2 regions of the Mesorhizobium sp. WSM4884 genome follow, and region 2 is predicted to be linked to the other one. Evidence: predicted binding sites of a transcription regulator. Region 2 holds the regulator's gene; the other holds the start of a gene.
What was found. Region 2 encodes LexA, which represses DNA repair genes until DNA is damaged. Its sites were predicted from a motif close to TGTTCNNNNTGTGTTCNG; they were not measured.
Positions count from the first base shown of each region.

Region 1 (4,429 bases), on a different contig from region 2:
GGCCGCCGGCGACGATGACGACGAACTGGCGGCCGTCGGCGACCGTGTAGGTCATCGGTGTCGACTGCCCGCCGGCCGGCAGCCTTGCCTGCCAGAGCTGCCTGCCGGTGGTGAGATCGTAGGCGCGCAGATAGTCGTCGACCGCCGCACCCAGGAAGGCCACGCCGCCGGCGGTGATCATCGGCCCGCCGATGCCCGGAACGCCGACCTTGAACGGCAGGGGCAGCGGCGTCATGTCGTAGACGGTGCCGTTGCGGTGCCTGTAGGCGGTCTGGCCGGTCCTGAGGTCGACGCCGGCGACGTAGCCCCAGGGCGGCGCCTGGCAGGGAATGCCGAGCGGCGACAGGAACGGTTTCAGTACCACCGCGTAGGGTGCGCCCTCGTTGCGGTTGAGCCCTTGCTCGCTGCCTTTGGTGCTGTCGCCCGGCGGCGGCACGTCCGCGTGCGGAACGAGCGTCGAGGTGAAGGCGAGATAGGTCGGCATGCCGAACATCACCTGCCGCACCGGGTCGACCGCGACGCCGCCCCAGTTGAAGACGCCGAAATTGCCGGGATAGATGAGCGATCCCTGCAGCGAGGGCGGCGTGTAACGCCCCTCGTAGCGCAATTTCCTGAGCGCGATCCGGCACGCCAGCTGGTCGAACATGGTGATGCCCCACATGTCCGCGCCGGTAAGCCGCCTGGGATTGAACGAAAGCCCCGACTCCGGCTGCGTCGGCGAGGCATGGTCGCCTTCGATCGCGCCGCCCGGCGCCGGCATCTCCTTCACCGGGATTATCGGTTCGCCGGTGCTCCGGTCGAGCACATAGAGGTCGCCCTGCTTGGTCGGCCCGACCAGCGCCGGCACGACCGTGCCGTTGGCCGAGGTGATGTCGACCAGTGTCGGCTGGGCCGGCACGTCCATGTCCCACAGATCGTGATGCACCAATTGGCGAACCCAGCGCAATTTTCCGCTGTTGAGGTCGAGCGCGGTGATCGAGGAGGAGAATTTTTCGGTATTGGCGCTGCGGCCCATGCCGAGCTGGTCCGGCGTCTGGTTGCCGAGCGGCAGGTAGAGCAGGCCGAGCTTCTCGTCGGCGCTCGCCGTCGACCACATGTTGGGTGAGTTGTTCGTGTATTTCTGCTCCGCCGGTAGCGGCGCCGTCTGGTCCGGATTGCCGGAGTCCCAGTTCCACAGCAAGGCACCGGTGCCGGCATCGTAGGCGCGGATGACGCCCGACGGCTCCTCGGTCGAATAATTGTCGTTGACCGCGCCGCCGACGATGATCTTGCCGGCGACGATCAGCGGCGCCGAGGTCGAATAATAATAGCCCGACTTCGGATAGGGCATGTTGGCCATGAGATTGAGCGTGCCGCTTTCGGCGAAGGACGAACATACCTGGCCGCTGGCGGCATCGAGCGCGATAAGCCTGGCATCGGAGGTCGGCAGATAGATGCGCCCAGCACAAGGCTGCCCGGCCGCGATCTTCGGGTCGGCATAGTAGGACACGCCGCGGCAGGTCTGGTGCTGGCGGTTGGGATCGAGCTTGACCTTCGGATCGTAGCGCCACTTCTCCTTGCCGGTCGCGGCATCGATGGCGATGGCGAAATTGTGCGGCGTGCAGATGAACAGCGCGTCGCCCACTTTCAGCGGCGTTACCTGATAGGTCGTCTCGCCGATATCGTCGGGACCTTTCACGTCGCCGGTGCGATAGGTCCAGGCCGGCTGCAGCTTGGCAGCGTTGTCGGGCGTGATCTGATCGAGCGGCGAATAGCGCTGGCCGAATGGCGTGCGGCCGTAGAAATGCCACTCGCCGGCCGGCATGTCGCCGCCGAGATTGGCCGTCGGCGTCACCTTGTCGGTGTCGAGTGTGCCGCCGATATCCGTTGGATCGGTGGTCATCGAATAGCCCGCCACCGCAAGCGAGGCCAGCACCGCCAGGATGAGAGGCGCGCGGCCGTCCGGACCGGTGAACCCTCGCCTTGCCCATGGGGTCAGCAGCCACAGCGCGACGAGGACGATGATGCCGCCGCGCGGGCCGAGCTGCCACCAGTCGAAGCCGATCTCCCACACCGCCCAGCACAGCGTGCTGAGCACGAACACCGCATAGAGCCAGAGCCCCGTCGACTTGCGACGAAAGATAAGAAAGGCCGTGACCAGAAAAGCGAGACTCGCAATCACATAATACCAGCTGCCGCCCAGCGAGACCAACCAGATGCCGCCGCCACCGAGAACCAGGCCGATAAGGAGGAGGACAAGGGACGTGATGGTGACAGCCAAGACGGGTGCTCCTTCGACTGCTGCGCACTTGCGGCGCCTCTCAGGAAACGGCTTGCCGCCCCTGCCCTGCCGGCACCTTTCCCTCACCGGCCGCGCCTGTCAAGCAAGCCGGACAGTGCAAAAACAGAACAAAACGTAGACACTTCTGGCCTTTCGCTGCCGAATCACTACATTCGGGGACGATGTCCGGCTTTTCGGAAGACATGCCCTTCTTTGACGAACCGAATGCGCGGCCCGCCCCATCCGGCATTGCTGCGCGCGCCATGGCCGCGCGCAGCGCGCAGAGCCGTGCGCCCGATTATCTCAACGGCCTCAATCCGGAACAGCGGCTTGCCGTCGAAACAACGGAAGGCCCGGTTCTGGTGCTGGCTGGCGCCGGCACCGGCAAGACGCGGGTTTTGACCACGCGCATCGCCCACATCCTTGCCACCGGCAGGGCCTTCCCGTCGCAGATTCTCGCCGTCACCTTCACCAACAAGGCCGCGCGCGAGATGAAGCAGCGCATCGGCTTCCTGATCGGCGAGGAGAATGTCGAGGGCATGCCCTGGCTCGGCACTTTCCATTCGATCGGCGTCAAGCTTTTACGACGCCATGCCGAGCTTGCCGGGTTGAAATCCGATTTCACCATCCTCGACACCGACGACGTCGTTCGGCTGATCAAGCAGCTGATCCAGGCGGAAGGTCTGGACGACAAGCGCTGGCCGGCGAAGACATTCGCCCAGATGATCGACAACTGGAAGAACAAGGGCCTCGGCCCTGACGAGATTCCGGAAGGCGACGCCCGCAGCTTCGGCAACGGTAAGGGCCGCCAGCTCTACAAGGCCTATCAGGAGCGACTGCAGACGCTGAACTCCTGCGACTTCGGCGATCTGCTCTATCATCCGATCCGCATCTTCCGCGCCTATCCTGACGTGCTGAAGGATTATCACCGCAAGTTCAAATACATCCTCGTCGACGAGTACCAGGACACCAACACCGCGCAATACATGTGGCTGCGGCTTCTGGCACAGCGGTCAAACGCCGGACGTTCGCCGTCGGCCGAAGGCCGCAAGCCCGACCGGGCGTCGGCCGGTCAGGCCGCCCCCGCGGAGGCCAGCGAGCGAAGCGAGCGCGCGGCCGTGAGCGAAAACAAAGTAAACATCTGCTGCGTCGGCGACGACGACCAGTCGATCTATGGCTGGCGCGGCGCCGAGGTCGACAACATCCTGCGCTTCGACAAGGATTTTCCGGGCGCGACCATCATCAGGCTGGAGCGCAACTACCGTTCCACCGCGCATATCCTGGGCGCCGCCTCGCACCTCATCTCCCACAATGAGGGCCGCTTCGGCAAGACGCTGTTCACCGACCGCGACGATCCCGAGGACGACAAGGTGCATGTCCATGCCGCCTGGGACTCGGAGGAAGAGGCTAGAGCCATCGGCGAGGCGATCGAGGCCTATCAGCGGCAGAAGCACAATCTCAACGACATGGCGATCCTGGTGCGCGCGTCCTTCCAGATGCGCTCCTTCGAAGACCGCTTCATCACGCTGGGCTTGAACTACCGCGTCATCGGCGGCCCGCGTTTCTACGAGCGGCTGGAAATCCGCGACGCGCTGGCCTTCTTCCGCGTCGTCGCCAACAGCGGCGACGACCTCGCCTTCGAGCGCATCGTCAACGTGCCGAAGCGCGGCCTTGGCGAAGCGACCATTCGCCAGATCCACGACACGGCGCGCGCCATGCAAATCCCGATGCTGGAGGCCGCGGCGACGCTCGCCGAAAGCGACGAGCTGAAGCCGAAGCCGCGTGCAGCACTTCGCGAGGTCGCGGCCAATTTCGAGCGCTGGCAGAAGGCGCTGGAGACCACGCCCCACACCGAGCTCGCCGAGACCATCCTGGAGGAAAGCGGCTACACCGACATGTGGAAGAACGACCGTTCGGCGGAAGCGCCCGGGCGGCTGGAGAACCTCAAGGAGCTGATCCGCTCCATGGAGGAGTATGAATCGCTGCGTTCCTTCCTCGAGCATGTCGCGCTGGTCATGGAGGCCGAGCAAGGCGAGTCGCTCGACGCGGTCTCGATCATGACGCTGCACTCGGCCAAGGGTCTCGAATTCGAGACCGTTTTCCTGCCCGGCTGGGAGGAAGGCCTCTTTCCCCACCAGCGCGCGCTGGACGAAGGCGGCCGTTCCGGCC
Region 1 is NZ_JARTVO010000001.1:256,096-260,524, reverse strand. Features, by position in the region: gene P9236_RS01115 (glucose/quinate/shikimate family membrane-bound PQQ-dependent dehydrogenase) at 1-2,260, opposite strand, end outside; gene P9236_RS01110 (UvrD-helicase domain-containing protein) at 2,443-4,429, shown strand, end outside.
Region 1: P9236_RS01110 (UvrD-helicase domain-containing protein) is a predicted target of LexA. The motif match lies at 2,374-2,391, and genes of this name have one in related genera.

Region 2 (4,429 bases):
CAGCCGGCAACCATCGACCGAATCCGCAGGCAGTTCCGCCGCGCCTCTTTTTCCGCGCTTCGCCGAAGCGTCGCCTCGGCCGCCGCGACCGAGCTCGACCGCGGCATCGGTTTCCTGCTGGTGCCGGTGTTCCTTGCCGCCGGCGTGATCCTCTATTTTTCCTTGAACAGCGAGCCGGATCTCTACCGGCCGCTGGCGGCGGTGGGGCTGATGGCCGTCTGCGCGGTGGTTTCCCGTTCTTCGCCAAAGACGCATCTTATCTTCATGGCGGCGCTGTTTTGCGCGCTGGGCTTTGTCGCCGCGAAGGTCGAGACATGGCGGACCGCAACGCCGATGCTCGGCTCAGAGATACAGACGCGGCTGACGGGTCGCGTCGTCGTCGCCGAGGAGATGGCCAATGGCCGGGTGCGGCTGACCATCGACCTCGTCTCGACCGCGCAGCCAAAACTGCGCTACGCGCCGGATCGCGTCAGGCTCTCGGCACGCAGGATTCCGCCGAACGTGAAGGCAGGATCGCTGGTGACGGGCTATGCACGGCTCCTGCCGCCGACCGGACCGGTTCGCCCCGAAAGTTATGATTTTTCCTTCGACAGCTATTTCTCCGGCATCGGCGCCAGTGGATTTTTCCTCGGCGATCCGAAAGTCATTCCGACAAATGACCCTCCTGCCCAGGCGAGCATCGCCTCAGCGATCGAGAACGCGCGCGAGGCGATTGCCGATCACATCAGAAGCAGCGTCGGCGGACCCGAAGGCGAGATTGCCGCGGCGCTGATCGTCGGCGTTCGCGCGGGCATTCCCGAGGAAATCAACGAGGCGATGCGGCGGACCGGCATCTACCACATTATCTCGATCTCTGGGCTGCACATGGCGCTGGTCGCCGGCACAGTCATGCTTTTGCTGCGCGGCGTCTTCGCGCTGCTTCCGGATTTTTCGTCACGCCGGCCGGTGAAGAAGTATGCCGCTGCGATCGCGCTGGTGTCGATTGCCGCTTACCTCGTCATCTCCGGCGTGGTGGTCGCCGCCGAACGAAGCTTCATCATGCTCGCTGTCATGCTGATCGCCGTGCTCTTCGATCGCGCGGCGCTCACGATGCGCAACCTGGCGATTTCGGCCATCGCCGTCATCCTGGTGTCGCCGCACGAAGTGGTTGGTCCGAGCTTCCAGATGTCGTTCGCCGCGACCGCGGCCCTTGTCGGCGCCTATGCGGGCTGGGCCGACTACCGCGCCGGCAAGGTGAGAGCGCCGCCGGCGAAGCGGTCGTTCCTGCGGTTCCTGTCGCACAAGCTTGCGGTCGGAGCGGGCGGCGCCGCGATGACGTCGATCATTGCCGGAAGTGCGACGGCGCTGTTTGCCATCTGGCACTTCCAGCGCGTCTCGCCGCTCAGCCTGCTGGCTAATTTGGCCGTCATGCCGATCGTGTCGCTGGTCGTCATGCCGTTTGCCGTCTTTAGCGCACTGGCGATGCCATTCGGCTTCGATGGTCCTTTCCTCTACGTTATGGGCAAGGGCCTGACGGCGATGATCGCGATTTCGGCCTGGATTTCGGAACGGTCGCCGGTCGATGCCGTGGGGCTGATCTCGATCCAGTCGGTGCTGCTCGCGACAATCGCGCTGGTGATAGCAACCATGGCCACCACCTGGCTCAGGCTGGCGGCAGTGCCCTTCGCGCTGGCCGCACTACTGGCGGTCCCGCAAGTGCGCACGCCGGACCTGCTGATCTCCGAGGACGCGCATCTGGTGGCGATGCCGATCGGCGGCGGCGAGCTCGCCATCAATCGCGCCCGCTCCAACGAGTTCACCACCGACAATTGGAAACGCGCGCTGCGGGCCGAAACGATCGTGCCGCCGGAAACATTCGCGAAAGGCGCACTCGACATCGCAGACCCGGTCGACCTGCCGGCGGGATCCCCCTTTTACTGCACTGGCGATCTCTGCATTGGCCGGCATCCGTCCGGTGCAATCGTCGCCTTGGCGGAAAACCACGATAGCGCCAGGCCGGCCTGCAGCTTCGCCGACCTTATCGTCATCAACGACGCCACGGCCTACAATCCTTGCCGCGATCCACGCATCCTCGTCGTCACCAAGCGGCAGCTTGCGCGTGACGGCAGCGCCGCCGTCTACTTCGACGCGCAGTCGGCAACGGCGCGAGCCGCCATTCAATATGCCGTCGAAAAGCCCTATCGCCCCTGGCACGAACAGCGGCGCTACTCGCGCGAGGCGAGGGGACTAGCGCCATACGAGCGGCCTGAGAAGCCACAGACCAAGCCGCCGCCACTCAGTAGCGACGAATGAGCCCGACCAGCTTGCCCTGCACCTTGACCCTGTCCGGTCCGAAGATGCGGGTCTCATAGGCCGGGTTGGCGGCCTCGAGCGCGATCGAGGCGCCCTTGCGGCGGAAGCGTTTCAGTGTCGCTTCCTCGTCGTCTACCAGCGCCACCACGATCTCGCCCGGGCTCGCTGTATTGGCATTGCGGATGATCACCGTGTCGCCGTCGAAGATGCCGGCTTCGATCATCGAATCGCCCTTGACCTCAAGCGCGTAGTGCTCGCCGCCAGCGATCATATCCGGCGGAACTGTGATCGAGTGCGTCTGGTGCTGGATAGCGTCGATCGGCACACCGGCGGCAATGCGACCCATCACCGGGATGGACACGGCCGAAATGGCGTCGTCGTCATTGCTGGGCGTCGGCGTCCGGGAGGGCGCTGCCGGCTTGATCTGCCGGCCGAGATTGCCTTGACCGCCTTGGATGACGCTCGGCGAGAATTTTCTCGCCGCATTCAGGCCGGGCGCGATCGAATCGGGCAGGCGCAGCACCTCAAGAGCGCGCGCGCGGTTCGGCAGCCGGCGAATAAAGCCGCGCTCCTCCAGTGCCGTGATCAAACGGTGGATGCCCGACTTCGAAGCGAGGTCGAGCGCTTCCTTCATCTCGTCGAAAGACGGCGGAATGCCGCTTTCCTTGAGCCGTTCATGGATGAACATCAGCAGTTCATGTTGTTTGCGCGTCAGCATGGCGGCCCCCATGGGTTCTGGAACCAGAATCAGAAAAACAAACCCAGAACAAACACTATCTGTTCCAGTTGTGTTCCGCAACCGTTTAAAGTTTAGTGAATCTGTTGACGTTTTGTTCAGCGTAACATCAGAACGCTGCATTCGTCGCCGGCTTCCGCAGCCGGGGCGAACGGCTCGCGCACGATCAGGCCGTTGGCCTCGGCGAGCGTCCTCAGCATGGAGGAATCCTGGATGCTGAACGGTGTCGCGATCAACTGTCCGGCATCCTCGCGCACGACTGCCCGCACATAGTCCTGCCTGAGATCGTTGGCGCGCATCGCGGAAGCCAGCTGCGCGGTGCGGATGTCCTGTCGGAAATCGCGGCCGCCAAGACGCGCCAGGAGCGGCTTCAGGAACAATTGCGAGCAGACAAGACTCGCCACCGGATTGCCGGGCAGGCCGATGCAGCGGATTTTGCCAAGCCGGCCAAACATCAGCGGCTTGCCGGGGCGCATGGCGATCTTCCAGAAATCGAGCTGCATGCCTTCGCCGGTCAGCACGTCGTGGATCAGATCGTGATCACCGACCGAGGCGCCGCCGAGGGTGACGATGACATCGGCGCCGACCGCGACCGCTTTCTTGACCAGCGCCGAAATCGCATCCTGCCGGTCGGCGGCGATACCGAGGTCGAGGGCGCGGGCACCGACCGACTGCGCCGTCGCCGCTACGCCATAGGCGTTGGACGAGATGATCTGGTCGGGGCCGAGCGCGCTTCCCGGCGGTAGCAATTCGTCGCCCGTGGCGATGATGGCCACCATCGGCCGACGCACCACGTTGAGGCTCGGATGATTGGCGGACGCCGCCAGCGATAGCGCTGCTGGATCGAGCAGGCGGCCTTTTTCGAGAAGTACATCACCCTGGCCGAAGTCGAGTCCACGGCGACGGACGTTGCGTGCTTCCGCCGTCGGCTCGGTCACTTCGATGCTGCCGCCGCCGAGGTCGCGAACATTTTCCTGGATGACGACGGTGTCGGCGCCTTCGGGGAGCGGCGCACCGGTGAAGATGCGCACCGCCTTACCCTTGCCGACGGAGCCGGCAAAACCGCGCCCGGCGGGCGCCACGCCGATCACGGAAAGCCGCGCCGGCACGGAGGTCACGTCGACAGCGCGGGCGGCATAGCCGTCCATGGCCGAAGCGTCGAAGGGCGGCTGGGTGCGCAGCGCCACCAGCGGTTCGGCGAGCACCCGGCCGGCCGCATCGGCCAGCGGCACGTTTTCGCCCGGCAGCGCGGTTGCGCCATCCAACAAGCGCCCGAGCGCCTCGGCGACCGGAACCAGCGCCATCGTCAGGAACTCGCCCCGGATTTGACGGACTTGTAGTCGCCCGACTTGCCGCCGGTCTTCTCGACCAGCCTGATGCCGGAGATAACCATGGCGCGGT
Region 2 is NZ_JARTVO010000004.1:340,420-344,848, forward strand. Features, by position in the region: gene P9236_RS09065 (ComEC/Rec2 family competence protein) at 1-2,292, shown strand, start outside; gene lexA (transcriptional repressor LexA) at 2,276-3,010, opposite strand; gene glp (gephyrin-like molybdotransferase Glp) at 3,127-4,332, opposite strand; gene moaC (cyclic pyranopterin monophosphate synthase MoaC) at 4,335-4,429, opposite strand, start outside.